DNA from 2 places in the Xenorhabdus bakwenae genome. Region 2 is predicted to be linked to the other one. Evidence: predicted binding sites of a transcription regulator. Region 2 holds the regulator's gene; the other holds the start of a gene.

Region 1 (16,799 bases), 1.8 Mb from region 2:
GAACGAAGCACGTGTACAGGGATTATCTGAAGTATTCGAGCGCTATGTGAAAAATCGCATTATCGCAGAATGCATCAGCCTGCCTGAAATTCCACAAGATATTATGAATCGCTACCCAAGCGTCGTTGAATCAGTCAATAAGTTGCAGGAAGAAGGTTTCCCACTCTATTGTTACGATGCCTCGCTGGGTGGACAGTTCCCGGTCATTTGCGTCGTCCTGTTCAATCCTGATAATGGCACGTGTTTTGCCTCCTTTGGTGCCCATCCCGATTTTGGTGTTGCACTGGAGCGTACCGTCACAGAACTGTTGCAAGGCAGGAGCCTGAAAGATCTGGATGTCTTCACCCCACCAAGCTTTGATAATGAGGAAGTGTCTGAACATACTAATCTGGAAACGCATTTTATTGATTCAAGCGGTGTAATTAGTTGGGATCTATTCAAGCAAGATGCTGACTATGCGTTTGTTGACTGGAATTTCAGCGGAGCAACAGAAGAAGAGTTCGACACCCTGATGGAGATCTTCAATAAACTGGATGCTGAAGTTTATATTGCTGATTATGAACACCTTGACGTTTATGCCTGCCGCATTCTGGTGCCTGGTATGTCAGATATTTATCCGGTGGAAGATCTGCACATTGCCAATAACACTATGGGGAGCCATCTGCGCGACACCATTCTGGCATTGCCGGAGAGTCAATGGCAGCCAGAAGAATATCTGGCTCTCCTCGAACAGTTAGATGATGAAGGCTTGGATGACTTTACCCGTGTCCGTGAGTTATTGGGCATTGCAGTGGGTAAAGATAACGGTTGGAGCAACCTGCGTATCGGCGAATTGAAATCTATGCTGGCACTGGCTGGTAAAGATTTGGAGCAAGCTTTGATTTGGGTTGAGTGGACACAGGATTTCAATGCTTCTGTTTTCACCACTGAACGAGCTAACTATTATCGCTGCCTGCAAACGTTGTTACTGTTAACCCAAGAAGAAGATCGCCAACCAGATCAATATTATCAGGCATTTGTAAAAATGTACGGTCAGGGTACTGTTGATACTGCCTCTGCTGCCATTGCCGGAGAAAACAGCTTCTATGGTCTGTGGACTATTGATTTAGAATTAAAAGCATTGGCTGCCCATCAGGCATTATTAGATGCTTATGAGAAGTTGCAAAAAGCCAAACGTGAATTTTGGGCGAATAAATAACCCATCGCATGAGCGCTTATACGCGATAAACTTCAAGTTGCAATCCGCAAGACGACGCGAGGCCTTATATTTCCCCGCTGCACGGGGAAATATAACACGCATCTTGAAGTTGGATGGGTATATGACCATAAAAAGTAAAATACAATTTATTTTTAAATAACAAATAAATGACAATTTAACCTGTTATTTTACTTTTAATATCTAACAGGCCAAAACTGCTTATATAAAATATTTTTATAAATTTTAAAAAATATTTTCCTTTAAAAATCATATCATTAATCTTATATCACCACTTTTAGGCTGTCATATCTCATCAGACTTTCGGTCTAATATGATCCATATCAAATTCAGGTCAATCCCCGTTTGTTACTATCAACGCGTGCTATGATTAATTAAGGATAAAGAGAGTGTTAGGATGAAAACTGACAACCCTTTCAATTTATTTTCACCTGCTGTAATGGCACAAATCGCTGATGATATTGGTGTATATAAAGTCAATAAACATCCCGCAGTGACTTATTTATCGGCAATCATGGCAGGTGCATTTATTTCCATCGCTTTTGTTTTTTATATTACAGCAACAACAGGAACCTCTTCCATTCCCTATGGGGTAGCTAAATTAACGGGTGGGATCTGTTTTTCCCTTGGTTTGATGTTAGTGGTGATATGTGGCGTCGATCTCTTCACTTCCACTGTGTTGACGATCATTTCAAAAGCAACAGGACGTATTACCTGGTCTCAAATGTTCAAAAACTGGATTAACGTCTACATCGGTAATTTAATTGGCGCCCTGTTTTTCGTCGCTTTGGTCTGGTATTCCGGCCAATATACTGTCGCCAATGGTACTTGGGGGCTAAATGTATTACAAACAGCAGATCATAAAATGCATCACTCCTTTATTGAGGCTGTATGTCTGGGTATTTTAGCTAATCTGATGGTATGTCTTGCTGTCTGGATGAGCTATGCCGGACGCAGTCTGATCGATAAGTTATTCGCGTTGATCCTGCCAATCGGTATGTTTGTCGCCAGCGGTTTTGAGCACAGTATCGCTAACATGTTTTTAATTCCGTTCGGGATCATTATCAAAAACTTCGCCCCCGATGAATTTTGGCTGAAAACAGGGACAAGTCCTGAACGATTTCCACAACTTAATGTTTCAAGCTTTATTACCGATAACCTGATCCCTGTCACGATAGGTAACATTATTGGTGGGGCGGTATTGGTTGGGTTGACCTATTGGTTGATTTATTTACGTGGCGGCAAAAATCATTAATTCGCCTCCAAGTCAGATTTCTTAAAAATTCCACTGTTAAAAGGTAGAAGTATCATGTCCGAGTTAAACGAAAAATTCTCAGTAGCATGGCAAGGCTTTAACGAGGGTAGCTGGCAGAATGAAGTCAACGTCCGTGATTTCATTCAGAAAAACTATACCCCGTATGAAGGTAATGAATCATTCCTTGCGGGTGCCACAGAAGCGACAAAAGCTTTGTGGGAAAAAGTCATGGAAGGTATCAAAATCGAAAACCTCACCCATGCGCCGCTAGACTTTGATACTGACATTGCGTCTACAATTACCTCTCATGATGCGGGCTATATTGAAAAAGATCTGGAGCAAATCGTTGGTCTGCAAACCGAAGCGCCCCTGAAACGTGCCATTATTCCATTTGGTGGCATTAAAATGGTTGAAAGTTCTTGTAAAGCCTACAACCGTGAACTGGACCCAACACTGAAACAAATTTTCACTGAGTATCGTAAGACTCATAATCAGGGGGTATTTGATGTCTACACCCCTGATATCCTGAAATGCCGTAAATCTGGTGTATTGACTGGCTTGCCTGATGCCTATGGCCGTGGGCGCATCATCGGTGATTACCGTCGCGTTGCGTTGTATGGTATCGACTTTCTGCGTGATGAGAAATTTGCCCAATTCACTTCCCTACAGGAAAAACTGGAAAATGGCGAGGATTTGGAAGCAACCATTCGTCTGCGCGAAGAACTGGTTGAACAACATCGCGCACTTGGCCAAATCAAAGAGATGGCAGCGAAATATGGCTATGATATTGCCAATCCCGCTACCAATGCCCAACAAGCCGTGCAATGGACTTATTTCGCCTATCTGGCAGCCGTTAAATCCCAAAACGGGGCTGCAATGTCCTTTGGTCGTGTTTCCACCTTCCTGGATATCTACATCGAACGTGATATTCAGGCAGGTAAGTTGACTGAACAACAAGCCCAAGAACTGATCGACCATTTGGTCATGAAACTGCGTATGGTGCGTTTCCTGCGTACTCCAGAATATGATGAACTGTTCTCTGGTGACCCAATTTGGGCAACCGAATCACTGGCAGGTATGGGTTTGGATGGACGTACTCTGGTCACCAAAAACAGTTTCCGTTTCCTGCATACGCTATATACCATGGGACCATCCCCAGAGCCTAACATGACCATCCTGTGGTCTGAAAAACTGCCCATTGACTTTAAAAAGTTTGCAGCAAAAGTCTCAATCGATACTTCATCCCTGCAATACGAAAATGACGACCTGATGCGCCCTGATTTCAACAGCGATGATTACGCTATCGCGTGCTGTGTCAGCCCAATGGTGGTTGGTAAACAAATGCAGTTCTTTGGTGCCCGTGCAAACCTTGCAAAAACCATGCTATATGCCATCAACGGCGGTGTGGATGAAAAAATGAAAATACAGGTTGGCCCGAAAGAAGAGCCAATGAAAGACGCTGTGCTGGATTATGACAAGGTTATGGCACGGATGGATCATTTCATGGACTGGCTGGCAAAACAGTATGTCACTGCCCTGAATATCATCCACTATATGCATGATAAATACAGCTATGAAGCTTCATTAATGGCACTGCACGATCGTGATGTATACCGTACCATGGCATGTGGTATCGCCGGTCTCTCTGTTGCTGCTGACTCATTATCTGCCATTAAATATGCGAAAGTTTCCCCAATCCGCGATGAAGATGGTCTGGCAATTGATTTCAACATTGAAGGTGAATACCCACAATTCGGTAACAACGATCAGCGTGTCGATGATATCGCGTGTGATCTGGTTGAACGTTTCATGAAGAAAATTCAGACGCTGCAAACATATCGCAATGCTGTTCCAACTCAGTCTGTACTGACCATTACCTCAAACGTGGTTTATGGTAAGAAAACGGGGAATACCCCTGATGGACGTCGTGCTGGCGCACCATTTGGACCTGGTGCCAACCCAATGCACGGACGCGATCAAAAAGGGGCAGTTGCTTCATTGACTTCGGTCGCTAAACTGCCGTTTGCTTATGCCAAAGACGGTATTTCATACACTTTCTCTATCGTACCTAATGCACTGGGTAAAGATGACGATGTGCGTAAAGCAAATCTGGCGGGTCTGATGGATGGTTATTTCCATCACGAAGCAGATATCGAAGGTGGACAGCATTTAAACATTAACGTGATGAACCGTGAAATGCTGTTGGATGCCATGGAAAATCCTGAGAAATATCCGCAATTGACGATTCGCGTCTCGGGTTACGCTGTGCGGTTTAATTCTTTGACGAAAGAACAGCAACGAGATGTTATTACCCGTACATTTACTCAAACCATGTAATTATTAAAAATGACAGACAATAAAGGCACCCTAATACCTGGGTGCCTTTATTAGCTTGCTAGCTTTGGAGAAGTCCTTTTATGTCCGTACTTGGTCGTATCCACTCTTTTGAATCTTGCGGAACCGTAGATGGTCCCGGTATCCGCTTTATCGCGTTTTTCCAGGGTTGCCTTATGCGCTGCCTCTATTGCCATAACCGCGATACCTGGGATACCCATGGCGGAAAAACGGTAACAGTTGAAGAATTAATAAAAGAAGCTACGACCTATCGCCATTTTATGAATGCTTCGGGGGGTGGAGTTACCGCTTCCGGTGGTGAAGCCATTCTTCAGGCCGAATTTGTTCGTGACTGGTTCAGGGCTTGCCATGAAGAAGGCATTCACACTTGCCTGGATACCAATGGCTTTGTTCGCCGTTACGATCCGGTGATTGATGAACTACTGGATGCTACCGATCTGGTTATGCTGGATTTAAAACAACTTAATGATGATATTCACCAAAAATTAATTGGCGTGTCCAATCATCGAACCCTCGAATTTGCACGTTATCTGGCAAAACGCAATCAGAAAACCTGGGTCCGTTATGTGGTTGTTCCTGGTTGGTCTGATGATGATCAATCCGTTCATTTACTGGGTGAGTTTACCAAGGACATGAAAAATATTGAAAAAATAGAGTTATTACCTTACCACGAACTGGGTAAACATAAATGGATTGCTATGGGAGAAGACTATAAACTGGAAGGTGTCAAACCTCCTCCAAAAGAAACAATGGAGCGGGTAAAAGAAATTTTAAGAAGTTATGGGCACCACGTGATTTATTAGATTCATTTCCACTTACATTGTTTGTTCCCTCTATGAACGTTGCAAACTTTGATCATATCAGGCTGGATATACCTGATATGATCAAAGTAAACCTTAAATCAGAACAACCTACTCACAATGTGTAAAATATTTTATTCTAAAAACACACCATATCTGATGCCAAAGATAAAATCATTTACTTTATGTAAAGATAAATTAGGAAATTAAGTCAAAACGATATCAGCATAATTAACAAAAAAACCGCACATATTCATTATTACCGATAGAAACATCTCTTTCTCCACCGGCAAGGATTGAAATCAATACTTGTTGATTAATAATTTTTATATGATAATCCCTCTGTTTTCTATAACGATTTGCATCAATGAAATAGAAATAGAGAAAAATCAATTCAGTAATTGCTATTCAGCAAAATAAATCGGAAAAATATGGATACTCAAGATATGAATCTCAATTCAGGAGAGAATAGCGTCTCTCTGAGCAAGGAAAAGGATACATTCATTCCTGGTGGTCGGGCTGTAAGAGCTGGAACGGCAACAGAGTGGATTGGTAATGCTTGGGAAATGTTTAAAGCAAAGCCAATGAAATGGATACTGCTAACCTTAATCTATTTCGCTATAATGCTAGCCCTGCAGCAATTCATACCTACCATCAGTATTGTTGCTGCTCTGTTTAGTTCAGTATTTATTGCTGGATTTATTGCTGCCAGTGAAAAACAGCGAACAACCGGTGATTTTGACATAGAATTACTTTTCTATGGGTTTAAAAATAAGCTCGGTTCATTAGTTGCTGTTGGTGCGCTAGCCTTCGGCATAAATGTACTGGGTATCATTGCTGCTGTTATACTTGGAGGGACAAGCCTATTTCAAATATTTTGGGCAGGACAGGATCTAGACCCGATGCTAATAATGGGTGGTCTTTCTACTTTAACGCTGGCAATGCTGGTTGTGTTGTTCTTTAGCATCGTTGCCCTTGCGTTTAGCTGGTTTGCTCCTGCTCTGATTATCATTAATGATTTGAAATTTGGTGAAGCAATATCAATGAGCTTGAGTGCAGTAAAGAAAAATCTATTCGGTGGTTTTCTGTTCTTCTTACTGATGGGCATTCTGATGTTTATTTCTGCAATTCCACTTGGTTTAGGTTTGCTTGTTACTTTACCTATGTTTATGGCGACCTATTATACCACTTATCGCAGCATTTTTTATGCGCCAAAAAGCCAAGAGACAAAATCTCACTTAATCAATTAAATATTTTCCAATAGATATTGATATGTAAAAAGCGCTATTTTTAGCGCTTTTTTATTACTATTCAATGACATTTTTGTCCCAAACTTGGTATGCAGGTGCTGATGGGGATTATCTATGGTGTTATTAATTTAAGTCTTTTCATTCCTGATTTTGGCTTTCTCCTGTTTAATTTATTGGATCCGTTATTCTCTGCTGGAATTATTGCCATTTGTGAAACGCAAAGAATGACTGGTAAATTTAAGTCCGGGAGGTTATTCATTGCCTTCACGATAAATGTAGTGCTTTATTGGCAATCGGTATCATTGTTTGTGGAATAAAAATATTAGGAAATCTTATTTCTGTTCTGATAATTTTTACGCTCCCTCTGTTCTTAAGAATCCTATTCACAGTTCCATTGAGCCTGGCAACATCTTATATCTCCTGTCTCAGTGTTTTTTATAAAAAAGAAACTCAAAAAGATGATGTCACTGTGACAAGTTAGCTTATGATAGTACTCGTAAAAAAGCGCCATATTCGGCGCTTTTTTATTAAGAATAGATGATATTAACCAATATATTCCAATCCATTCATATAAGGACGCAATACTTCTGGGATTTCAATGCGGCCATCTGCTTGCTGATAGTTTTCCATCACAGCAACCAGGGTACGTCCTACCGCAAGACCAGAACCATTCAATGTATGTACCAACTGAGTTTTCTTGTCATCTTTACCACGGAAACGCGCTTGCATACGGCGAGCCTGAAAATCCCACATGTTAGAACAAGAGGAAATTTCACGGTAAGTATTTTGCGCCGGTAGCCAAACTTCCAAATCGTAAGTTTTTCTTGCGCTTGCCCCCATGTCACCCGTGCACAGCAACATTTTACGGTAAGGAAGATTCAGTAACTGTAATACTTTCTCAGCGTGCCCTGTTAATTCTTCCAGAGCTTCCATGGATTTTTCTGGATGAACAATTTGAACCAACTCAACTTTATCAAACTGGTGCATACGAATAAGGCCACGGGTATCACGGCCATAAGAACCGGCTTCAGAACGGAAGCAAGGTGTATGCGCCGTCATCTTCAATGGCAATACGCTTTCATCCAAAATTTCATCACGAACTAAGTTAGTGACCGGGACTTCCGCTGTTGGAATCAAAGCATAATGACTGCCAGATTCTTCTTCCAATGGTCTGGTATGGAACAGATCTTCACCAAATTTAGGTAACTGACCTGTACCATATAAAGAATCATGGTTAACCAGATAAGGAACGTAAGTTTCCAGATAACCATGCTGCTCTGTATGCAGATCCAGCATGAACTGGGCGATGGCACGGTGCAGACGAGCGATCTGCCCTTTCATAACGACAAAACGTGAGCCAGTTAATTTAACCGCAGCCGCAAAATCAAGGCCGCCTGTCAGTTCACCCAGAAATACATGGTCTTTGATTTCAAAGTCATATTGGCGTGGTTCACCCCAACGGCTAATTTCCAGGTTATCACTGTCATCTTTTCCGTCCGGACAAGAATCATCTGGGATATTCGGCATGCTTAATGCGATATTACGGATTTCAGCCTGCAACGTTTCCAGTTCAGCTTTTGCTGAATCCAATTTTTCTCCCAATTGATTCACTTCGTGACGCAGTGGTTCAATATCTTCACCACGGGCTTTCGCTGCACCAATAGCCTTCGATCGGGAATTACGTTCTGCTTGCAGGGTTTCAGTTTCAACTTGTAAAACTTTGCGGCGCTCTTCTAGTTTGCGCAGCATCTCCACATCAAGGGTATATCCCCTGCGAGCCAGTTTTTCGGCGACTGCGTCTAGCTCATTACGCAGTATATTTGGATCGAGCATGCTAGTCCTGTGCTTGTTGTTATTGAAAAATGGTTATTGAAGAATCGTCAAAAACTACAGCTTTTCGCTGTAATTTGGCATTGTTGGATATAAACCTTACCGTAACAGGAAAATTAACGATAGCGTTTTATTGGGCTATTTTGATCCTGTTCCATTAACCAGTTTAACTTTTCACCTATCTTACCCTCCAGCCCTCTGGCAGCCGGATAATAATAACGTGTTTGTGGCATTTCTGGCGGAAAATAGACTTCACCGGCGGCATACGCATTCGCTTCATCATGGGCGTAGCGATACTCTTCACCAAATCCAATTTCCTTCATCAGCTTAGTCGGGGCATTACGTAGATGGGCAGGAACGTCATAATCCGGTTTGTTTTGCGCATCCGCCATAGCTGCCTTGAATGCGGTATAAACAGCATTACTTTTCGGTGCACAAGCAAGATAAACAATTGCCTGTGCGATCGCCCTTTCTCCTTCAGCCGCTCCTACACGCGTAAAACAATCCCATGCAGCAATAGCGATCTGCATTGCGCGTGGATCAGCATTACCCACATCTTCAGAAGCAATTGCCAGTAACCGACGGGCAACATAAAGGGGATCACCGCCTGCGGTAATAATTCGGGCGTACCAGTAAAGAGCGGCATCAGGTGCTGAACCACGGATTGATTTATGCAAAGCAGAAATTAAATCGTAATATCGATCACCTTTATTATCAAACCTGGCACTTCTTTCTCCGCTCACTTCTTTCAATAATTCAGGCGTCAAAACCCGTTGCGCTTGCGCATTGCTTTCTGCCATGTCTGACATCATTTCCAGCAAATTCAGTGAGCGGCGTGCATCTCCTGCCACAAGCTCTGCTATCATCTGGCGAGTATTATCTGGTAATACGATATTTTGCCCGCCAATGCCATGCTCTGTATCATTAATGGCCTGAATAAGTACCTGTTCAATTTCTGCCTTCGAAAGTGATTTCAATAAATAGACACGAGTCCGTGACAACAAAGCTGAATTTAATTCGAAGGAGGGGTTTTCGGTAGTTGCACCAATAAATGTGATTGTACCGTCTTCAATATGGGGTAAAAACGCATCCTGCTGACTTTTATTAAATCGATGAACTTCATCAACAAATAAGATGGTTCTACGCCCTGAATTACGATTTTGTCGTGCTCTTTCTATGGCTTCACGAATTTCTTTTATGCCAGAAGTGACTGCTGAAATACGCTCAATATCAGCTTGCGCGTAATATCTAATAATTTCAGCCAGTGTTGTTTTTCCTGTTCCGGGCGGTCCCCATAAAATCATGGAATGAAGATGACCGGCTCGGATTGCTCGCGGCAAAGGTTTTCCTTCCGCCAGTAAGTGTTGCTGACCGATATATTGATCTAATGTGACTGGCCGCATTCTTGCGGCCAGTGGCTGAAATTCATTTTGTGAAAAATCGAGAGAAAGATTGTCCACTTAAACCTCACTGGCGTTGATCATCCAGCGTGACACCTTCCGGTACGGTAAATTTGAATTTCTCCGTATCCACGTTTACATTTTGCTGCCCTTTCAACTGGTAAGCACTCTTTTGCCCATCCTGTTCAACAGCAGTAAATTTTTGGATTGTTCCTTCTGGTGTCACAGTAATTGAAAAATGTTTTAAATTGCCATTGGCACGATGAGGCGTCAGCTCAAAGCTATTACCGTTTTGCATAACCTTGTACTGTTTCCAGTCGGCAGGATCATTGCGGGCAATCAGCATAAATGGCGTGTTTCCCGTTACTTCTTTTAACCAATTCGCCGTCACCTGTTCAACAAAAGGATTATAAAACCACAGCGTCTTACCATCAGAAACCAAAACACTCTCATCTGGTGATGTCATATGCCAGTTAAACAAATTAGGGCGTTTGATCCAAAGTTCTCCCTCTCCTTTTTGGACCGTTGAACCATCATTGCTAGTCACTGTTTGAGTAAAACTGGCATGAAAACTATTCACCTTTCCCAAGCGCCCTTGCAAATCCTGTGTCGCATCAGCCCAAGCAGAACCTATGCTCACCCCCATCATCAGGCAACCAATCAACATCAGTTTTTTCATGTGTGAGATACCTTCAATTCGTTTTATTATCAGCTATCAATTGCCGATACTGTTTACATTTCACAGCGATAATTAATGTTCATGGGGCGGAGGTGCCAAAACTTCACGATTGCCATTATGCCCAGGTGCACTCACTATCTGTTGTGCTTCCATTTGTTCGACAATCCGGGCTGCCCGGTTATATCCAATCCGGAATTGACGTTGCACGCCCGAAATAGAGACACGACGTTTTTCGACCACAAATTCAACCGCTTGATCAAACAGGGGATCTAGCTCTTCATCGCTATCAAATCCCATACTGCCTTCACCATCTTCTCCCCCTTTGACAATACTGTCTATATATTGAGGGCGGCCACGAGCTTTCCAGTCATTCACAACTTCATGCACTTCTTGATCGCGCACGAATGCACCATGAACACGTACAGGAATGGAAGAGTTTGGTGCCAAATAAAGCATATCCCCCATACCAAGCAATGATTCTGCACCACCTTGATCAAGAATGGTACGGGAATCTATTTTACTGGATACTGTAAATGCAATACGTGTCGGAATATTTGCCTTAATCAGTCCGGTGATAATATCAACAGAAGGGCGCTGAGTTGCCAATACTAAGTGGATACCTGCTGCCCGTGCTTTCTGAGCCAAGCGTGCAATTAATTCCTCCACCTTTTTCCCGACTGTCATCATTAAGTCGGCAAATTCATCAACCATAACAACAATATAAGGCTCTTTTTTCAGCATAGGATGCGTTGTATCCATACTGTCACCGGGTTTCCAGAACGGATCAGGGATCGGTCGCCCCATATTTTCAGCTTGCTTGATCTTGTCGTTATAGCCCGCAATATTGCGCACCCCCAAAGCTGACATCAACTTATAACGTCGCTCCATTTCATTTACACACCAACGCAATGCATTGGCTGCATCTTTCATATCGGTGACAACTTCAGTCAATAAATGTGGAATGCCCTCGTAAACCGATAACTCAAGCATTTTCGGGTCAATCATAATAAAGCGAACATCCTCTGGTTTCGCTTTATACAGAATGCTGAGGATCATCGCATTGACCCCTACCGATTTCCCCGAACCCGTCGTTCCTGCTACCAATAAGTGAGGCATCTTACCCAAATCAGCCACAACCGGCTGCCCTGCAATGTCTTTTCCTAAGACGATGGTTAACGGTGATGGGTTATCACGGAATTTCTCACAGTCCAAAACTTCCCGCAGATAAACTGTTTGGCGTTTTTTATTGGGTAATTCCAAACCAACATAAGGTCGTCCCGGAATAACTTCCACGATACGGACGGCTACCGCTGAAAGCGAACGCGCGAGGTCGCGTGATAAGTTAGAAATACGCGAAGCCTTCACTCCAGGAGCTAAATCCAATTCAAATCGTGTGATAACAGGCCCTGGAGAGAATCCAACAACATCCGCTTTAACGCGATAATCATTCAAACGCGCTTCAATTAAACGAGAAGTTTGCTCAAGCGCAAACATATCAACCGGTTCTTCTTCCGCTGGTGGTTCTGCCAAAAGATCCAAAGAAGGCATCGGCGTCGTTGGCTTTGGTAATGGCTGATCATTGCGCATCAAAAATGGATGGAACAGGCTATCTTGCTGCGGTTGCTGCGGTTGCTGCGGTTGCTGCGGTTGCTGCGGTTGCTGCGGTTGCTGCGGTTGCTGCGCAAAAATATGCTGATTTCTCGATTCGTGAGAATCAAGCGCCGTCGCTATATTTTTTTCCTGAGCTTGTTGATTCAGTGGCTCTGTTGGCATAAGTACAGATTCAGTAGGCGCAGGTTGATTTACTTGGTAACGTTCACGTTGCTGTTGCTTAAATGCTATCCGCAACGCTTCTTCCTGTGCTTTTTGTACGTCTATCGGCTGTTCGTTTACTATTTGTTCGTTTACTATTTGTTCGCCTATGATCTGGCGATCGGCGCTATTTTTCGTACACTCATCAGCTGCCGTTGGTTGCTTATGTATCAGCGTACTTGCTTCACGAGACGCTGACTCTCTGTTTCCTTCCTCAAAATCAACACCATAGCGCTCACGTTGCTGATAGAGGAATTGCTGACGCAACATGTCTTGCTGTTGGGCATCCATTCGCTGTTCATTAGCTTCTGCAACCAACTCATTCAGCCTCTCTTCTTCTTTTCGTTGCATGTGTTCTGCCAAGCGGTGAGAAGGCACTTTTATACCATACAATTCGCGACGGGTTGGGATCCTAACCGGATTAGGGCGTGGCATTTCAGGTCCAATACCTTGTTTAATCTGTGGATTCTTTACCACAATAGCAGAACTCGCAATATCCGCTGCCGTATTTTTCAAATGAACATGATCATTTGCAGGAAGAGTAAATGTCTCTGTTACATCATCTTGTGAATGCGTATTTGTGTCAGCAGAACTGTTTGTGGATAGATTTGAAATCGCCTGAGAAGAGTCATCGGATTGTGGATTGGTATCTGATTGGTCATCATCCGGTAATTCAAAAGAATAGCGAACCGGTTCCTGTTCCTGTTCCTGAAATTGATCCAATGCTGGAGAGGTTGGAGAAGCGGCTGTAGGCTGTAACGCTGAATCTGTATTAGCTAATTCGGTTAATGTTGGCGCTGTCAATAATACATCATCTTCATCTGCGTCTGGCATTTCAGTAGCAACCGCAGATTTAACGATTTCAGGTTTATCTGCTTGCTCTGCGGGTTTTTGTTCACTGGCTGAAAGTTCAGAACCTAACGTATTCTCTAAATTGTTTTCGTCATATTCAACATGATTACGGCCACGATTGACGACAAAACTCAGTGAATCCAGAATAACTGCACCAATTTTTTCTGCAATCGTAAGCCATGACCACCCTGTAAACAATGTGAATCCAACGATCCAAATACCAAGCAGGGCCAATGTTGCCCCCAGGGTGCTAAACCAGGGCAGAATCGCATTGCTGAATAAATTACCAATGACTCCGCCCGCAGCAAAGTCATTTAAATCATCAATATTGAGGGCAGCCAAACCACATGACGTCAGTATCAGGGCTAAAGCACCAATAACGCGTAATGCAAGTGTGAAGAAATCAATGTACTCTTGCCTATCTTTCTGACGGAAAGCATTCCAGCAACCTAACAACATAAAGGGCGGGACTGCATAGGCAAGAATACCAAATGCCGAGAATAGCGTGTCAGATAACCAGGCACCAACACTGCCCCCCCAATTGTGGACGGGTTCATGCCATGACGTCTGTGACCAACTGGGATCAGATGGATTGAAGCTGATAAGCGCTACCATCAAGTACACAGCACAGATAGCAATAACCAACAAAACGGCTTCCAGAAACCGGCGGCCACTACTTATCTTCTTTAATTTAACACGTTTGTCTTCTGTATATTCCTGGTTCAAGAAAGGCTCTCCAGGTTTTTCTGTTGATTAAACGGAACAACGCTGAGGGTAGCTCAGCGTTGAAACTGTATGCATAAACAGGAGTGTACCTAAGTTTTTCCTGTTTTGCATCTGTACATTTTAGATGAAAGTTTAGCGAGTCTTAATCACTAAACGATTACTCTGCTTCACCTCTTCCATTACAACATAAGTACGGGTGTCATTAACACCAGGAAGACGTAACAGAGTTTCTCCGAGCAATTTACGATATGCAGACATATCTGGCACGCGTGTTTTCAGCAAATAGTCAAAATCACCAGAAACTAAATGACACTCTTGGATTTCTTCTAGTTTCTGAACAGCGGTATTAAATTGTTCAAATACATCTGCTGCACCCCGGTTCAGCGTAATTTCAACAAATACCAGCAATGATGCATCCAAATAATGAGGATTCAGCAAAGCCGTATAGCCAGAGATAAAGCCCTGACGCTCTAAACGACGCACACGTTCCAAGCAAGGTGTGGGTGACAAACCAACTCTCTTGGATAACTCCACGTTAGAAATACGACCATCTTTTTGCAACTCGTTAAGGATATTACGATCTATACGATCAAGATCTTTTCCTGGACGCTTCTTATTATCTATCATCTTATTGCTCTCTCTTTAATATTCCTACACCTAAAACATTTTCCCTATCTCTTTCAATCGGTTGAGCTGGAAAAGATGTCTTCAAAGGTTAACGCTCAATCTGCAACCAAGGTTTAAGAACTACTACAACTCTAGAAACAATCTCCCAGAATACGATTCCCCAGACCATAATCTCCCAGAATTCGATTAATTATCCCTTTTGCCTTCCAAGTTGCTGCTATGTTAGCTGTGCTCACTCACCCCAATCACTCAGTTACTCATATATCAGCCACTCATCACTCATATTAGTTTCTATGCGCTTGAGGGTTTGTTCCCTTGCCGCCGCACGACAACTTGGATCCATTAGGAATACGACACGATTTACCAGAACATTGTCTCTCAGAAACATCATTTCCCAGAACACGGTTTCTTAAGATACCAGCTCCCAAAACACTAAGTTTTTCAGAAACAAATTAACGGCAATTTTTATATTCTATGAGAAAATCACCCATCCTAGTTTGTCTATTTTATAGAAACAATTGATTAGCAGGAGAGATAATTATCTCTTGCACTGATGTTTTCGCAAATGCACAGCCGATTGTCAAAGTAAATGAACAAAAATCAGAACAACCTGCCAAATAAATTTTCAGTAAATCGTTTCGATAGCTTGTTTTATGTCTCATATGTATAAATGATGTTCAATTCAGAAAGTTAAACAATCGTCTCTTACAATACGATTACATCATAGTTACTATCTATCGGTAAAATCGTTAATAACATGAATATTTTATCTGATAATTGCTTTTTTTAACTTATTATTTCTCCTACAATCCCCAAATCTGCAATATGCGATAATGGAAATGAGGTATTCATGAGCACAGCCAAACACAGTAAACTTATCATTCTTGGCTCAGGTCCTGCTGGCTATACCGCTGCGGTGTATGCAGCCCGCGCTAATCTAAATCCCGTCCTCATTACCGGGGTTGAAAAGGGCGGCCAATTGACCACCACGACTGAGGTTGAGAACTGGCCCGGAGATCCTGAAGGGCTGACTGGCCCTGGCTTGATGGAGCGCATGTTCCAACACGCCGAAAAATTTCAAACAGAAATCATTTCTGACCATATTCAGAAAGTTGATTTCTCAAACAGACCATTCCGCTTATTGGGTGATGATCAGGAATATACCTGTGATGCTTTAATCATCGCGACAGGAGCATCTGCCCGTTATCTCGGATTGCCTTCCGAGGAGGCTTTCAAAGGTCGTGGGGTATCTGCCTGTGCAACATGTGATGGATTTTTCTATCGCAAACAAAAGGTTGCTGTAGTCGGTGGAGGCAATACTGCCGTTGAAGAAGCACTGTATTTGGCAAACATTGCCTCTGAAGTACATTTGATTCACCGTCGTGATACTTTCCGTTCAGAGAAAATCCTGATTGACCGTATGATGGAAAAAGTGAAGAACGGCAACATTATTCTGCATACTGATCGTACGTTGGATGAAGTTCTGGGTGACGATATGGGGGTTACTGGCATCCGTATCCGCGACACGAAAAGTGATAATACCGAAGAACTGGATGTTACCGGCGTTTTCATCGCCATCGGCCATAGTCCAAACACAGGCATCTTTGATGGCCAGCTGGAACTGGAAAACGGCTATATCAAAGTCCAATCTGGCTTGCATGGTAATGCCACCCAGACTTCTATTCCTGGTATCTTTGCCGCTGGAGATGTGATGGATCATGTGTATCGCCAAGCTATCACCTCAGCAGGCACGGGCTGTATGGCTGCACTGGATGCTGAACGTTTCCTTGACGGGCTGGCAACTAAATAATCTATCTTTCCCAAAGCGCTATTCCGGTAGCGCTTTTTAACAGGTAACATACAGCTTGTTTTGATATTCCGTATCATCACCCGCTAATCAGAAATTTATCTTATGGACAAAACAAGACAATCTGAACTGGTTCGATGGCTGAAACAGCAAACTGCGCCTGCCCGTCGGTGGCTTCGTTTATCAATGT
Region 2 (16,799 bases):
CTGCCAATGGGCAAAAGCACTGGGCGCGAAATTGATTGGCACAGTAGGTTCAGACGAAAAAGCGGTACTCGCCAAAGCAGCAGGAGCATGGCAAACCATCAATTATCGTCGCGAGAATATTGTTGAACGCGTCCTGGCTATTACTGGCGGGGAAAAAGTGGGTGTCGTATACGATTCTGTTGGCAAAGAGACATGGCTGGATTCACTGGATTGCCTAAAACGACAAGGGTTGATGGTCAGTTTTGGTAACGCTTCAGGGCCAGTAACCGGAGTGAATTTGGGTATCCTCACCCAGAAAGGTTCACTGTTTCTCACCCGCCCTTCTATTAATGGCTATATCACCACCCGCGAAGAGTTAGCAGAAGCCAGCAAGACATTATTTGCTTTAATTGCCAGTGGCAAGATCAATGTGGATGTACCAGAAAACCAGAAATTTCCACTGAGCGAAGCGGTAAGAGCACACCAGACACTGGAAAGCCGTGCAACCCACGGCTCCAGCTTATTGATCCCATGATTTCAGGCAAAATACCTGAGTGGATTTACATCCTCTCTGTTACCATTTCCAACGCTTTTTCAACAACCATAATATCAGCGCCCGGCTTATGGGCGTTTTCACTTAAATAACGACGCCATTGACGTGCCCCAGGAATTCCCTGAAAAATGCCTAAAATATGGCGGGTGATATGCCCTAAATAAGTGCCTTTTGATAACTCTTGTTCAATATAAGGATAAAGCGCCTTAACCACCTCAACCGTATTGGTCACTGGAACTGTTTGGTCAAACAACTCACGATCCACATGTGCCAGAATGGATGGATTTTGGTAGGCTTCTCGTCCAATCATCACGCCATCCATATACTGCAAATGCTGCCTGGCCTCTTCCAACGATTTAATGCCGCCATTAATTGAAAACGTCAGTTGGGGGAAATCCCGTTTTAATTGATAGACTCGCGGGTAATCCAAAGGTGGAATTTCACGGTTTTCTTTCGGGCTTAAACCCGACAGCCACGCTTTACGTGCATGGATAATAAAATTATCGCAATTGCTATTTTTCACAACAATATCAATAAAATCACACAAAAACTCGTAGCTATCCTGTTCATCAATTCCGATGCGAGTTTTAACGGTAACAGGAATATCCACGACATCCTGCATTGCCTTAATACAATCAGCTACCAGCGCTGCTTCTCCCATCAGGCAAGCACCAAAGCGGCCATTCTGCACACGATCAGAAGGGCAACCCACATTCAGATTGATTTCATCGTAACCTCTTTCCTGCGCGATCCTGGCACACTGCGCCAATGCCTGAGGATCACTACCTCCCAATTGCAGTGCCAATGGATGCTCTTGCTCGTTATAGGTCAGATAATCCCCTTTGCCATGAATAATCGCCCCCGTTGTAACCATTTCCGTGTAAAGCAGGGCTTCCTTACTCAATAAACGATGAAAGTAACGGCAATGGCGATCAGTCCAGTCCAACATGGGTGCAACGGAAAAGCGGGATGATGGGTGCATATCACAAACCTCGTTTAAAAATCAAAAAGATAGCGCCGATATCGCCACTTTATATTCTGGTTTATTTCGGCTTATTCAGCCATTAGGAGATATTAAGGGGAGCACAAACTCCCCCAAATTATCCACGACGGGCGATTATACAAAGCAAAAAGGATCGCTTCAAACGCAACCAAAAATGAATGCTTGAATTAGCTCCATTCAAAATGTAATGACGAGAATTTCTCTTGAATTTCATCAATAAATCGATTTGTACTAGAAAGACTCCAATTTCTAGCGATGTAATACTCCCCACCTTGATAAGCAAACTCAGGCTCTAACTGAGTACGATACTTTTTGTATTTGTCTTCAGTTCCTTTAATTTCTTCATATTTTTTCAGCAACTGAAACGAACAAGTTTTATTATTTCGGAGATAGTGAAAACCAGACTCATCAATTAATTTATGATCCTCAAGTGCCTTAACTGTATAAAAACCAATATCTGACTTACGGAAACCTTGCTGGTAAAGAATTCCATTAACATACAGATTAAGTGATGAGTGATCTTTTTCATTGCTAACAACTCTCTTTTCCCGATTTTTATGGCGTACCTCTATCTGGTAATCTACCGCTTCGGGAAGAGGAATAATTTGCTCAACATTCAATAAAAGTTTTTCATTTACTCGAAAAGGTTGAAGACGAACACAAGTTATATCCATCCCTCTATCATTCATCCATAAAACCGATGTCGTAATCTCTTTAGAAAAACCAAAAGCAGCTAAAACGATACGCGTTTCTTTAGCAAAATCATTATGTTGAGGAAAATCCCAGGCTAGAAAATCCAACAGCGAACTTTCAGCATCAATATACTGTCCCGTTTGATTCAAAAATTCCCTGTAGGCACTAACAGCTTGCTCCCACGTTAAATTCGAAACCATAGCTGCGTACCGAATCGCCTGAAGTTCCATATGACCACCATCTTCATCTCGCTTAAGCTCTATGACGACGAGATTGGCAGACTTATCGATACCAAGTAAATCGAGGCTTCGCTTAGAGCCAACAAAATGACTATATTCTTCTGCAATCACTAATGTATCTGGACTAATAGCTCCAATTTGCGATCTTAAAAGACGCTGGATGTCTTGTCGTTCCTTCAGCTTCTCTGCCTCAAATGAAGTCATTTCAACTTCTGTTAACGTATCCTGTGTTAATTCATATATTGCCATGTTTGTACTTGTAGTATTTTTGTCGTTGTTCCTTTGTGTCATAGAGTATACATACCTATCCCTACAGGCTGTTAATGCAATACACGAATTTCGGTATGGTTATACTCCTCATCCATTACTTCGTCGTCAAATGAATCTTCCATTTGTTGATCGCGCAATATGGAATTGACCGCATCAGCAAAACCATCTTTCATATATTGTTCCATAAATATACCTTTCGGGTTTGGCCAGGGTAACTGAGCCATCGGCCAGTCACAGTGTTCCTTGTAAAGCCAAAACGCTTTCAAGCGCCCTTTCACTGTGTCAAAATCCCGATTCCAATAGGCATTACCTAACCGATAATTCGTATGGAATTCATCAAAGCTGCCAAAGATTTCATAAACATAATCGGCTGTTTTTAGTATATTTTTCCACGCTGTTTCTTCACTAATATAGCCCGCAGCAAAACAATTTCGGTTCAAAACAATCGCTCGCCAGAGATCAAATCCCCAAAGTAAAGCGGGTGGGCGTCCATTAATTGAGCGAGAACATTGCTGTACATATTCCTCTGGCTCTTCAATTAAACTGCCAAGTACCTTAAACATTTCTCCATCGGTAAAAACCGCATCAACCGCAAAACGCTCTGAGTGCATTCCCGCCCATAAATCATGCAATACTTTCCAATAGTCTTTTTCATCAAGTATTCCCCAATCTGTATAGACTTGAGATTGGTGAGGCTCTGCATCAGATAAGGGCAAGATACGGTATTGGTAATTATCACGAGAAACACGGCTTTTTAAAGGGTAATGTTCTAATGTTTCTGTCCAAAAACCATTGTAATAACAACTAACGATATGCAAACGCAATGCCTGACGTTTTTCTTCCGGCAAAACAGAATACTTTGCCTGTAAGTAATAACGTTTCTGTTCAGTAATAGGGAGATTTTTGATGCGTTGTAAACTATAAGTGGAGAAATAGATACCAAGTAAGCTCAAGCCAATCAAACTAGCCCAAAGTATGTATCCCTTTGAAGGTACGTTATTAGCATCAAGGATCAGTATCGTTATTCCGATCGATAATCCCCCTAACAAAAGTGTTGCAATCCAAAGAACACTAAAGCCAACTACCTGAACAGGCTTGAGAAATGTCACTCCCTTTTTTTCCTTGAGGATATTTTTGATTATCCTAAAACCATTAACAGGAAATCTTCTATTATTCGGGTGGTTTTGCAATAATTCTTTCATTTTTAATCCATTAATTAAGTAAGATGTATTTAGAATTTTTAATGTTGTAATTTTTTTCTTTCTTAAGTGAAACCATTAGAATAAACAGCCTTATATTATATATCATTATAAACCATCTCTAATATTAGTAATGGAGAATACTATTTTCAGTGTTAATTATGAAGAATTACATATTTAAAAAACATATAATTTTAATTCCCAATATAATTGGCGGATAAATTAACTTAAGCACCTGGATATTATCCAATATTTTCAGCTTTATTTTCTCCGTTTTTCAGCCCATTTTATTGTTCTTATTTACGGATTAACTTTATTTTCAAGTATCTCATCATGACAAGTGGGCCACTCGTCTTCACCGGTATGTTACACATCAGACGAGAATTGAACATCATAGAGATCCCACTCTCAGGTTAAAAAACATGATAATATTAAAGTCATTAGCATCGTGTCGGGGTGAGAGGTGTAATGAAAACTATCAATCAAAAAAAGTTACTGGCACAGGCTGAAACAATCTGCCTGTCAAGAGGGGTTCGTTTAACACCTCAACGCCTTGAAATTCTTCGCTTAATCACTGAACAACCTAGCGCGATAAGTGCCTATGATTTGCTGGATTTATTGCGTGAAGTCGAGCCACAAGCCAAGCCTCCAACAGTTTATCGTGGGTTGGAGTTTCTGCTGGAACAAGGTTTTATTCACAAAATAGAATCTACAAATAGCTATGTGCTTTGCCATCATTTTGAAGAGCCTTGCCATACTTCGGCAATGTTTATCTGTGAATTTTGTGGTTCAGTAACCGAAAAGGATGCAAAGGATATTGAATCAGCTATCCAACAGCTAGCACAAGGTACGGGATTTCACTTGCGAAATAGCGTGATAGAAGTGCATGGCATGTGTTCTTCCTGCCATGAGATTGAATCCTGTACAGAGCGTGATATATGCCAGCACAATCATTCGGTTGAAGAAAATAAAAAGAAATAAGAAAAGACACTTGAAGACAAATTGAGCAATGAGGCGATCATAACTAATATAATCATATATTTTCCCAGTGTCCGTTAAACTTAAGTTTAACGGACACTGGGAAAATGACCGCCCCAGAATGGCAAACTGCAATTATCCGCCTTTACAATCAGAACCAGTCCCCGCTACGAATAACGCCGACTGCCAATCCTTCAATAGTGAAATTCTGCTCGCTCAAATCAACAACAATGGGTTTAAATTCTGGATTCTCAGCAATCAGTTCAATTTTGTTTCCTGTTTGTTTGAAGCGTTTTACTGTGACTTCATCTTCAATGCGCGCCACAATGACTTGCCCATTATGAACATCTTGTGTTTTATGCACAGCCAGTAAATCTCCGTCCATAATCCCAATGTCTTTCATGGACATCCCTCTGACACGTAACAGAAAATCAGCACTTGGTTTGAATAATTCAGGATCAACCTTATAGTGACTTTCGATGTGTTCCTGAGCCAGCAGTGGTTCTCCAGCAGCAACACGACCGATCAGCGGCAATCCTGCTCCTCCATCATCCTCTTCAAGAAGCAAACGGATACCTCTGGATGCACCAGAGATAATCTCTATCACCCCTTTACGCGCCAAAGCCCTTAAATGCTCTTCTGCTGCGTTAGGTGAACGAAAACCAAGCCGCGCTGCAATTTCAGCACGTGTTGGTGGCATACCCGTCTGCGAAATATGGTCACGCACCAAGTCGTAGACTTGCTGCTGTCTGGCAGTTAATGCTTTCATTTCGCCCCCTGTTTGTTTATACAGTCAAACTGTGAGTATATACAGGTAAAGCCGAATTGGGAACCGGTCAACATGTAAAAGCAGCGAACTAACATAGTTTGCTGAAAAAATACGCTACCTCAACGCATAAAATGCGACCAAAAGATCATTCCCCAAATAAACAGCGCCAAAAGTATACTGAGCAATACCGCCGCAGACCCCATATCTTTCGCTCGACCTGATAATTCATGATATTCACTACCGATGCGATCCACGACTGACTCTATGGCACTATTGAGGATTTCGACAATGACCACCAGCATAACAGCGCCAATCAGAAGGAGTCTTTCAAGTAAGCCAAAATCTATAGAAAATGCAATGATGATCGCAAGTATGGCGGCCATTGTTTCCTGCCGAAATGCCGCTTCATTTTGCCATGCTGCCTTGATTCCTTTCGCCGAATACCCAGCCGCTTTAATGATGCGATTCAAACCTGTTGATTGATTTGCCATAAAAATTTTCTTTAATGAACTTATTAAATGTATGGTTATATAACTTTTAGCTCTTATTATTGTCTTATTTTCCACAGATCTCAAAACCCGTTTCTGGTATCCTTGCGATGCGTTGCTAACAAGAGGCTTAAAGCAGTTATGTCAGGCTGGCGTAAAATATATTATAAGTTATTGAATTTACCACTAAAATTTTTAGTAAAAAGTAAACTAATCCCTACGGATCCTATTGCGGAGCTGCGTCTTGATACGACTCGGCCTATTTTGTACATATTACCGTACCGCTCAAAAACAGACTTATTGACTCTGCGTCAACAATGTCTGGCGCAAGATCTGCCTGATCCGTTGAATCCTTTGGAAATTAGTGATACACAGCTGCCCAGTTGTGTCTTTATTGATAACGGTCCACGTGTGTTCCGTTGTTATGCACCAAAACATGAATCTGTGAAAATTTTCCATGCCTATCTGGACTTGCATCGTAATAATCCCGATCTGGATATCCAGATGGTGCCTGTTTCCGTCATGTTTGGCCGATCCCCTGGGCGCGAAGGGCAAGAAGGGCATACAACCCCACGATTACGCTTGCTAAATGGCGTGCAGAAGTTTTTTGCGATCTTATGGCTTGGACGGGATAGTTTTGTTCGTTTCTCCACTCCGGTGTCTTTACGCCGTATGGCCGACGAACATGGCACAGATAATATCATCGCCAATAAACTCGCCCGTGTGGCCCGGATGCACTATTCCCGCCAACGTCTTGCGGCTGTTGGACCTCGTTTGCCTGCCAGGCAGGATCTGTTCAACAAGTTACTGACATCAAAAGCAATAGAAAAAGCGATTGCTGATGAATCCCGTAGCAAGAAAATCTCTCCCGAAAAGGCAAAGCAGAATGCTATCAATATGCTGGAAGAGATTGCTGCGGATTTCTCCTATGAAACCGTACGCTTGACCGACCGGGTTTTAAGTTGGACCTGGAACCGTTTGTATCAGGGCATCAATGTCCATAACGCCGAACGAGTTCGCCAGTTGGCACAGGATGGTCATGAACTGGTTTATGTTCCCTGCCATCGCAGCCATATGGACTACCTTCTGCTCTCTTATGTGCTCTATCACCAAGGGCTGGTTCCACCACACATTGCTGCGGGTATTAACCTGAATTTCTGGCCTGCCGGGCCGATATTCCGTCGTCTTGGTGCGTTCTTTATCCGCCGTACATTTAAAGGCAATAAGCTCTATTCAACCCTCTTTCGTGAATATCTCGGTGAGTTGTTTACCCGCGGTTATTCGGTTGAATACTTTGTCGAAGGAGGACGCTCCCGTACTGGTCGTTTGCTTGATCCCAAAACGGGGACGCTTTCCATGACCCTGCAAGCCATGCTGCGGGGAGAATCTCGTCCCATCACGATTGTGCCGATCTATATCGGTTATGAATATGTGATGGAAGTGGCAACGTATGCCAAAGAGCTGCGCGGAGCCACCAAGGAAAAAGAAAGCTTTTTCCAGATGGTTCGAGGGTTGCGCAAATTACGTAATCTGGGACAAGGTTACGTAAATTTTGGTGAACCGATCCCGTTGATACAATACCTGAATCAGCATGTACCAGAGTGGCGTGACTCCATTGACCCGATAGAATCTCAGCGTCCAACATGGCTGACGCCAACAGTCAGTAAACTGGCTAACAATATTATGGTCAATATCAATAATGCTGCCGCAGCTAATGCTATCAATTTATGCACTACAGCACTGTTATCATCACGTCAGCGAGCACTTACACGCGAGCAACTTATTGAGCAGTTAGATTGCTATCTGCAATTACTGCGTAATGTGCCTTACACTAACGATATCACGGTGCCAAACCAAACCGCAGAAGAGTTGTTAGATCACGCTCTTATGATGAATAAGTTTGAGGTTGAGAAAGACGGCCTGGGCGATATTATTATCCTGCCACGTGAAAGCGCGGTACTGATGACTTATTATCGTAATAATATCCAGCACTTACTGATCCTGCCATCCCTGATTACCAGTATTATTATGCATCACCGCCGCATTAGTCGCAGTGAATTGCTCAGACAGGTAGCACTGATTTATCCGCTGATCAAGCAGGAACTTTTCATGCGTTACAGTAAGGAAACGCTCCCGGACGTCGTCAATACCTTGATTGATGAGCTGGCGCACCAATGCCTTATCTGCAACAAAGAGCAAGAAATGCTGGTGCTGAATCCTGCGCGTATTCGCCCACTGCAATTGCTGGCAGCAGGCATCAGGGAAACACTGCAACGTTATGCCATTACGCTCTCTTTGTTGAATGCCACCCCTGAAATCAGCCGTGGTGTACTGGAAAAAGAGAGCCGGATGCTGGCACAACGTCTGTCAGTGCTGCATGGCATCAATGCGCCAGAGTTCTTTGATAAGGCCGTTTTTGCTTGCTCGGTCAATACGTTGCGTGAAGAGGGTTATATTCAAGACAGCGGCGATATGATCACCACCAGTGCCCAGGAACTCTATCATGTATTGAGTGAGTTGATGTCACCTGAAATTCGCTTGACGATTGAAAGTGTCAGTATGCCACCAGAACAGAATGAGCCTATACAGATAGCACAAGATCAGCCATAACAAGAAATTAACGGGCGGTTTACCGCCCGTTATATTAGACATAGCTAAAAAAGATGCCGAGGAATAGAACTAAACCAACGTAGTTATTGTTCATAAATGACTGAAAACAGGCAGACCTTTCCCGATTTGTGAGCAGTTTCTGCTGATAAACGAATAATGCGGTTGCCAGCAATACCGTCCAATAATAGATTCCCCCCAGATTCACCATCCCGCCAACTAAAACCAAAATGCCCAGCATGATGAATTGCAGAATGCCAATGATCAGTTTATCAAAGCGCCCAAAAAGCACGGCGGTCGATTTCACGCCGATTTTCAGGTCATCGTCACGATCAACCATGGCATACTGTGTATCATAAATGACAGACCAAATGATATTAGCCAAAAATAACAGCCAGCATTCCAAAGGTAAGGATTCACTAACTGCGGCAAAGGCCATCGGAATTGACCAGCCGTAAGCCGCACCTAACACAACTTGTGGCAAGTGACTCACACGCTTGACAAAAGGGTAAACCCACGCCAGTGCCAGACCAACGACCGATAATGCAATCGTCATTTTATTCAGTGTCAGAACCAGTGCGAAAGAAATAAGTATCAGTGTGGCAAACAAGATGTTACTTTCTTTTTCGGTAATATCGCCACTGGGAAGAGGACGAGATTTTGTCCGTTCTACATACCCATCAAATTTTCTGTCTGCAAAATCATTAATGCAACATCCCGCAGCACGCATGAAAAACACACCGAGAGTAAAGACTAACCCTATGTGCCAATCTGGCATACCTTTTGCGGCGATCCACAATGCCCAATAGGTTGGCCATAATAGTAATAATGTGCCAATCGGTTTATCGATACGCATTAAACGACAATAAGCACGCCATTTATCCCGCGTCATACTGACCTTCAATCTATTTCTCCCTTTTAGTTCTGTTGATCTTAATTCTCTTTATATACAGGTGAATTCGGTAAAAAAACCTCTGTGAGCAGCAGTGGCTTGCCCGACAGCCTCAATAAAGAACGACGCGCCCAACGATCCCCCTGCCGGCCTATGTGAATATAATCCCGCGTTAAATTATGACCACTAAAAAGATAACGTCCAAGTGGAACCGTGCCGACATCCACCAATTTTCTATCTGGGCCAGTGAGTGTTTCCTCAGGGATCACTGTGCGCCCCAAAAGCCACGGGATGTTATCTCCATACAAGACAATTTCACGTAACCAATATTTTCCACTTACAGGTAAGTGCTCACTTTCATCATTTAACTCTGCCAGAGTAATAAAATCTTCCCGGAAAGGTGCAACCGATACCTGCTGACAATGTTGTTCAAAGCGACGTGTCATTGAGCCGACTTCCATCAGCCAATCTAAAACAGATTCAGGCAGAGGGGCAGTCTCATTTGATGATAACCAGTGGATGGGGGTTGAATTTAATATTGTGTCATCTGCCATATCATTTTCCCATTGCGGGGAAGAGCAATTTCCCCGACAGCACAACGAATGGGGAGTGAGGATATCATGTTGCAGACCAATAAAATTAAAAGTTGATAACAAATTATGTAAATCACAAAAAAAACTCACCTTAACAACAGTTGTTATTAAGGTGAGAAAAGATTAGATAATATGGAAGCTCAGATTAACGCCACACTTTGAATTGGTTAATCAGGCCATTTGTAGAGCTGTCATGGCTAGTTACAGCGTCTGCATCGTGCAGTTCAGGCAAAATACGGTTCGCCAATTGTTTGCCCAATTCTACGCCCCATTGGTCAAATGAGAAGATATTCAAAATGGCGCCTTGAACAAAGATCTTATGTTCATACATAGCAATTAATGCCCCCAAACTGAATGGGGTAATTTCACGTAATAAAATAGAGTTGGTCGGACGATTACCTTCAAACACTTTGAATGGCACAACATTCGCCACGTCTTCGACATTTTTTCCTGCTTGTGCAAATTCAGCTTCCACCTGAGCCTGTGTTTTACCAAATGCCAATGCTTCAGTTTGTGCAAAGAAGTTAGAGAGCAGTTTACTGTGGTGATCACTCACTGGATTATGGCTAATTGCTGGCGCAATAAAATCACACGGGATCAATTTAGTTCCCTGATGGATAAGCTGGTAGAACGCATGTTGACCATTGGTGCCAGGCTCGCCCCAGATAATTGGCCCTGTCTGGTAATTCACCGGATTGCCATCACGATCGATGTACTTACCATTTGATTCCATATTGCCTTGTTGAAAATAGGCAGCAAAACGGTGCAGGTATTGGTCGTAAGGCAGAATCGCTTCAGTTTCTGCCCCAAAGAAATTGTTGTACCAGATGCCGATCAGTGCCAGCAAAACAGGAATGTTCTGCTCGAAGGCGGTTTGCTGAAAGTGTTTATCCATAGCATGAGCGCCACTCAACAGCTGTTCAAAATTTTCATAACCAATGGAAATCGCAATAGATAAACCAATTGCAGACCAGAGCGAATAACGCCCCCCTACCCAATCCCAGAACTCAAACATGTTTTGGGGATCGATACCAAATTTTCTCACTTCTTGTTCATTGGTGGATAATGCCGCAAAATGTTTTGCGACATGCGCTTCATCAGCGGCACTTTGCAGGAACCAATGGCGGGCAGAATGTGCATTGGTCATGGTTTCTTGCGTAGTAAACGTCTTGGAAGCAATCAAGAACAAGGTGGTTTCTGGATCCAAGTTTTTGAGCGTTTCAACAATGTGGGTTCCATCAACATTAGAAACAAAGTGCATATTCAAGTGATTTTTATACGCTTTCAGTGCTTCAGTCACCATATAAGGACCAAGATCAGAACCACCAATACCAATATTGACAACATCTGTAATGGTTTTGCCTGTATAGCCTTTCCACTCACCACTAATGATGCGTTCACTGAATGATTTCATTTTCGCCAGCACCGCATTGACTTGCGGCATCACATCTTCCCCATCCACCATAATCGGGGTATTACTCCGGTTACGTAGGGCAATATGCAGCACCGCACGATCTTCAGTACGATTGATTTTCTCACCAGAGAACATACTGCGAATTGCACTGGCTAAATCGATTTCTTGTGCCAATGCTTGTAATTTCTCCAGTGTTTCCGTCGTAATGCGGTTTTTGGAATAATCCACCAGAATATGCTGATCAAATGTCGCAGAAAATGCCGTAAATCGTTTTTTATCCTGTTCAAACAGATCCCGCAAATGCACATTTTTCATTTGCTCAAAATGCTGCTGCAATGCTTTCCAGGCTTCGGTCTGGCTAGGGTTGATGCTTTTCATGAATAATGCTCTCTATCAACTGTCAATAAATAATAGGAATGCACAGATTGTAACGGCTTAATTCTGTGATTGATCTCCTTTTCCTTGTAATTACTGATATTGGTCAAAATAGCTCATGATTTCCAGTCTTAATTGTTGAGATAGGCAAAAACGATAATTTCCTTTCCATCATGAAAATTATTTATGCTTTATTGTCAAATATTGACTCCGTACGCCTAACCCGATATTTCTAACAGCCTATTCTCTGAACTATTCTCCAAACAAAGGGTTATCATCCATGTGTGCTGTTTCATCTCCTAACTCGCAGTATGTAGTAGCAAAATTTGGTGGTACTAGTGTGGCAGATTTTGATGCCATGAATAATTGCGCCGACATTATCCTGGCAAACACAAATATCCGGGTGGTCGTTCTGTCAGCTTCTGCTGGCGTAACTAATTTGCTGGTTGCATTGGCGGCTGGTTGCGGGAGTGACAAACGGGAGAGCTGCCTGAAACAGATCCGTGACATTCAATATGCCATTATTGGCCGCTTGAATGAAGCCGATGTGATCCGTGGGGAAATTGATCGTCTGCTGGAAAATATTGAGATGCTGTCAGAAGCCGCATCGCTCGCCACATCAGCAGCACTGACGGATGAATTGGTTAGCCACGGTGAAGTGATGTCTACCTTATTGTTTGTAGAGTTGCTACGTCAACGCAATATGGGTGCTGAATGGTTTGATATCCGTCGGATCATGCGAACCAATGATAACTTTGGGCGGGCAGAGCCAGATATACGCCAGATCCATACTTTGGCAATGAGGTACCTTCATCCTCGCCTGAACAATACAATCGTCATCACTCAGGGGTTTATTGGCAGAGAAGAAAAAGGGCGGACAACTACGCTGGGACGAGGCGGCAGTGATTATACCGCAGCCTTACTGGGTGAAGCACTTGGTTTACAGCGTGTTGATATCTGGACAGATGTTCCCGGCATCTACACAACCGATCCCCGTATTGTTCCTACCGCTAAACGCATCAATAAAATTGCCTTTGATGAAGCGGCAGAAATGGCAACATTTGGTGCCAAAATCCTCCATCCGGCCACATTACTACCGGCTGTTCGCTGTGGCATTCCGGTATTTGTCGGCTCCAGCAAAGATCCACAAGCAGGCGGTACGGTGGTTTGTGATAAAACAGAAAATTCCCCGCTGTTTCGTGCATTGGCCTTGCGCCGTAAACAGACTTTACTGACATTACATAGCCTGAAAATGCTGCATGCCAGGGGCTTTCTGGCAGAAGTTTTTACCCTACTGTCACGCCATAATATTTCGGTGGATTTGATTACTACATCAGAAGTCAGCATCGCCCTGACACTGGATACTAAAGGTTCCACCAGCACTAATGGCAATCTGCTGACCAATGCATTACTCACTGAACTTTCTAAATTGTGCCATGTGGAAGTCGAGGAAGATATGGCATTAGTAGCAATTATCGGTAATGAACTTTCACGAGCAAAAGGATTGGGAAAAGGAATTTTTGGCGTGTTGGAACCCTTTAATATTCGCATGATTAGCTGTGGTGCAAGCAGCCATAATGTTTGTCTGCTCGTTCCGGGTAACGATGCAAAACAAGTCATTCAGACATTGCATCAGAGTTTGTTTGAAGGATGACAAAATAAAGTCAAACATCGAGCCAGAAAAACCCGCATGAAACGCGGGTTTTCTTGATCTTGCAAAGAGGATTAATTAATCAAACCACAACACATCGGATGTGTTTTTCCCCTCTTTATCATTCATAATAAGAAAACGAAAATAAATTCCATTTTTTGTCCATCGCAGCTATCGTTGCAGCAAGCAGACGATTATTCAGAGGGAATCTTATGAGCACAGCCGTTGCCAGCAAACGCACAAAAAAAAACGAAAATGATGACAAATAGTGCCGCTGCAAGCGGTCAGGTTCAGTCTTTAAGCCGAGGACTGACACTTTTGGAATACATTTCCGATTCGCCTATTGGTGTTGCTTTGACTGATCTGGCGATACAAGCCGGTCTGCCCAACTCTACGACCCACCGTCTTTTGACCACCTTGCAGCAACATGGTTTTGTTCGCCAAATAGGTGATCTAGGGTTATGGGTGATCGCTTCCCATGCTTTTGTCGTTGGGAGTAGTTTCTTACAAAGCCGTAATCTGATGGTGCTGGTTCATCCGATATTGCGTCAGTTAATGGAAGACTCCGGTGAAACCGTCAACCTTGCTATCCTTAATCTGGACGAATATGAAGCCGTGATTGTTGATCAAGTGCAATGCAATGCGCTGATGAGAATGTCTGCTCCCATTGGTGGCAATCTACCGATGCACGCTTCCGGCGCTGGAAAAGCCCTGCTGTCTACCCTCTCTGAACAAAAACGCTTCCAATTGCTGCATAAAAAAGGAATGCACGCTTATACCCAGCATACCTGTACCACCGCCGCAGCATTAACAGAAAATCTCGAGCAGATCCGCAAGCAGGGCTTTTCATTTGATGATGAAGAACATGCGTTAGGGTTACGCTGTATTGCTGCCTGTATCTATGATGAGCATCATGAAGCCTTTGCCGCTATTTCCATCTCCGGCCCAGTATCACGTATCTCTGATGATCGAGTGACTGAACTTGGCGCTCTTGTCATGCGGGCAGCAAAGGCAATTAGCCGGGAATACGGTGGCATTAAGTAATTTTCGCCAAAAAATAACCAGGCCTCATCATGCCGCGAATTATGTCAAGTTATTGAAACACCTGCGGTCGTTTTTAACAGCTAACCTAATATCACGGCTTATACTCGATAAACTTCAAGTTGCAATCTGCAAGATGACGCGAGGCCTTATATTTCCCCGTTGAGCGGGGAGATATAACACGCATCTTGAAGTTGGATTGGTATATCTTTCTTATTTGGTTTATTTAAGTACGTTGACTAAATCGCTGTCTACTGCGATACGCAAAAACATCTTCTATATATCCGTTTGTAATACGCTCTTGCAATGCCCGCCAGTAATCTGATTTAAACAGATCACTGTGACTTTCTTCAAAATAACGTCGAATACGTTTGTCAGTACATAAAAAATGCCGAAACTCTTCTGGAAAAACATCGTTAACAGCAACACTAAACCAAGGTTCGCTCGCTAATTCATCTTCTGGGTAGCGTGGCGGAGGAATATCCCGAAAATTCACTTCGGCCATATAACAGATTTCATCATAATCGTAGAAAATCACCCTTCCGTGGCGTGTAACACCAAAATTTTTAAACAACATATCACCTGGGAAAATATTTGCCGCAGCCAGTTGCTTAATGGCATTTCCGTATTCCTCAATCACATCCTTCAATTGCTCCTCATCATTGATCTGTTCCATATAAATATTTAACGGCATCATTTTACGCTCCATATAAAGATGCTTTATCAAGAGCTTATCGCCTAAATCCTCTAACTTTTTTGGTATCTCTTTTTGCAATTCCTCCATTAACTCAGGGCTAATATGGCGTTTATCAATCACAAAGTTTTCGAATTCCTGAGTATCAGCCATTCTTCCAACACGATCATGCTCTTTTACCAGACGATAGCACTCCTGAACACGCTCTTGAGAAACCTCTTTCTGTGGTGCAAATTTGTCTTTAATCACTTTAAATACACGATCAAATGACGGGAAAGTGAAAACCAGCATGACCATGCCCTTCACACCCGGTGCAATTGTGAACTGTTCCTGAGTGGAATTAATGAATGTCAGATATTCACGGTAGTATTCTGTTTTACCGTGCTTTTGACAGCCTATCGCCATGTAGAGTTCTGCTGTGGATTTCGTCGGAAGAATTTCACGCAACCACTCAACTAAAGCGGCGGGCAAGGGCGCGTAAACCATAAAATAGGAACGGGCAAAACCAAAAACAATGCTGGCATCATCGTAGTGGGTCAGACAGGTATCAACAAAAATTCCCCCCGATTCATTGTGATGAATCGGTAACAAAAAGGGATAAACAATCGCCCCCATCCTGATCTTTCCTACCAACCAGGCTGCCTTGTTGCGGTAAAACAATTCATTCGCAATCTGGAATGTGGCGTGTAATAAATCAGATTGGGAGAATGTATTCTGTAAATATTGCGTGACATAACTAATATCCCGATCCAAATTCTCCCATTTAAGGCGTAATGGCAAATCATTTAAGATGGTTCGCAACGTTGCTGCAAGATTATCATTAGGAAAAAAATCCCGGGATAATGGGCGAGAAATATGACGAAAACGGGAAGAGGGTTGGGAAGAAAAGATATAGAGGTTTTCTGGTTTCAAGTTGCGATGTTTAAAAAAGCGACAGTAAACCGAATTAAAAAAACTTTCGGCAATTTCAAAACGCGGATAATCAGGCAGTAAACGGGTATAAACCGCTTTAACTTCAGCAATGTAATCTTCATCATATTGTAATGAAGTGTGAATGCGCTTCAATTGCTCCACCACCAATCCAACATGATGATCATACAAGTTAATTCTCTTTTTCATGGCCTGCTGTACAGCCGGCCAGTCGGCCTGTTCAAAACGTTGCTGTGCCCCAGAAGTGACCTCCAGAAATCGACCATATTGCGCATCAAATCCCTGCAAAATGGTTTGTGCAATTAAATGTGCGAGATCTATTTCCATATTTAGCCACCTTACTCGGCACGTAAAGGGGTATCCCTTTTGGGAATTCCCCCACAGTTTATTATCCCAATCAGTATAATGAACTTAGAATTGCTGTTCTTCTG

Evidence for each region. Region 2 encodes LexA, which represses DNA repair genes until DNA is damaged. Its sites were predicted from a motif close to TNCTGTATGTACATACAGNA; they were not measured.
Region 1: the regulator LexA is predicted to act here: its motif matches at 14,239-14,258, upstream of PXH59_RS08095 (DNA translocase FtsK 4TM domain-containing protein).

What each region holds. Positions count from the first base shown of each region.
Region 1 covers NZ_CP119194.1:1,521,403-1,538,201, forward strand. The annotation lists gene ycaO (30S ribosomal protein S12 methylthiotransferase accessory factor YcaO) at 1-1,198, shown strand, start outside; gene focA (formate transporter FocA) at 1,614-2,471, shown strand; gene pflB (formate C-acetyltransferase) at 2,526-4,808, shown strand; gene pflA (pyruvate formate lyase 1-activating protein) at 4,889-5,629, shown strand; gene PXH59_RS08075 (BPSS1780 family membrane protein) at 6,058-6,876, shown strand; gene serS (serine--tRNA ligase) at 7,420-8,709, opposite strand; gene PXH59_RS08085 (replication-associated recombination protein A) at 8,823-10,166, opposite strand; gene lolA (outer membrane lipoprotein periplasmic chaperone LolA) at 10,174-10,785, opposite strand; gene PXH59_RS08095 (DNA translocase FtsK 4TM domain-containing protein) at 10,858-14,175, opposite strand; gene lrp (leucine-responsive transcriptional regulator Lrp) at 14,308-14,802, opposite strand; gene trxB (thioredoxin-disulfide reductase) at 15,653-16,612, shown strand; gene cydD (heme ABC transporter permease/ATP-binding protein CydD) at 16,715-16,799, shown strand, end outside.
Region 2 covers NZ_CP119194.1:3,320,882-3,337,680, reverse strand. The annotation lists gene PXH59_RS16605 (quinone oxidoreductase) at 1-514, shown strand, start outside; gene dusA (tRNA dihydrouridine(20/20a) synthase DusA) at 540-1,514, opposite strand; gene PXH59_RS16595 (PDDEXK family nuclease) at 1,703-2,716, opposite strand; gene PXH59_RS16590 (DUF1266 domain-containing protein) at 2,788-3,939, opposite strand; gene zur (zinc uptake transcriptional repressor Zur) at 4,405-4,917, shown strand; gene lexA (transcriptional repressor LexA) at 5,066-5,683, opposite strand; gene PXH59_RS16575 (diacylglycerol kinase) at 5,803-6,174, opposite strand; gene plsB (glycerol-3-phosphate 1-O-acyltransferase PlsB) at 6,313-8,781, shown strand; gene ubiA (4-hydroxybenzoate octaprenyltransferase) at 8,816-9,670, opposite strand; gene ubiC (chorismate lyase) at 9,712-10,224, opposite strand; gene pgi (glucose-6-phosphate isomerase) at 10,409-12,055, opposite strand; gene lysC (lysine-sensitive aspartokinase 3) at 12,333-13,706, shown strand; gene iclR (glyoxylate bypass operon transcriptional repressor IclR) at 13,959-14,747, shown strand; gene aceK (bifunctional isocitrate dehydrogenase kinase/phosphatase) at 14,971-16,695, opposite strand; partial or broken gene aceA (isocitrate lyase) at 16,780-16,799, opposite strand, start outside.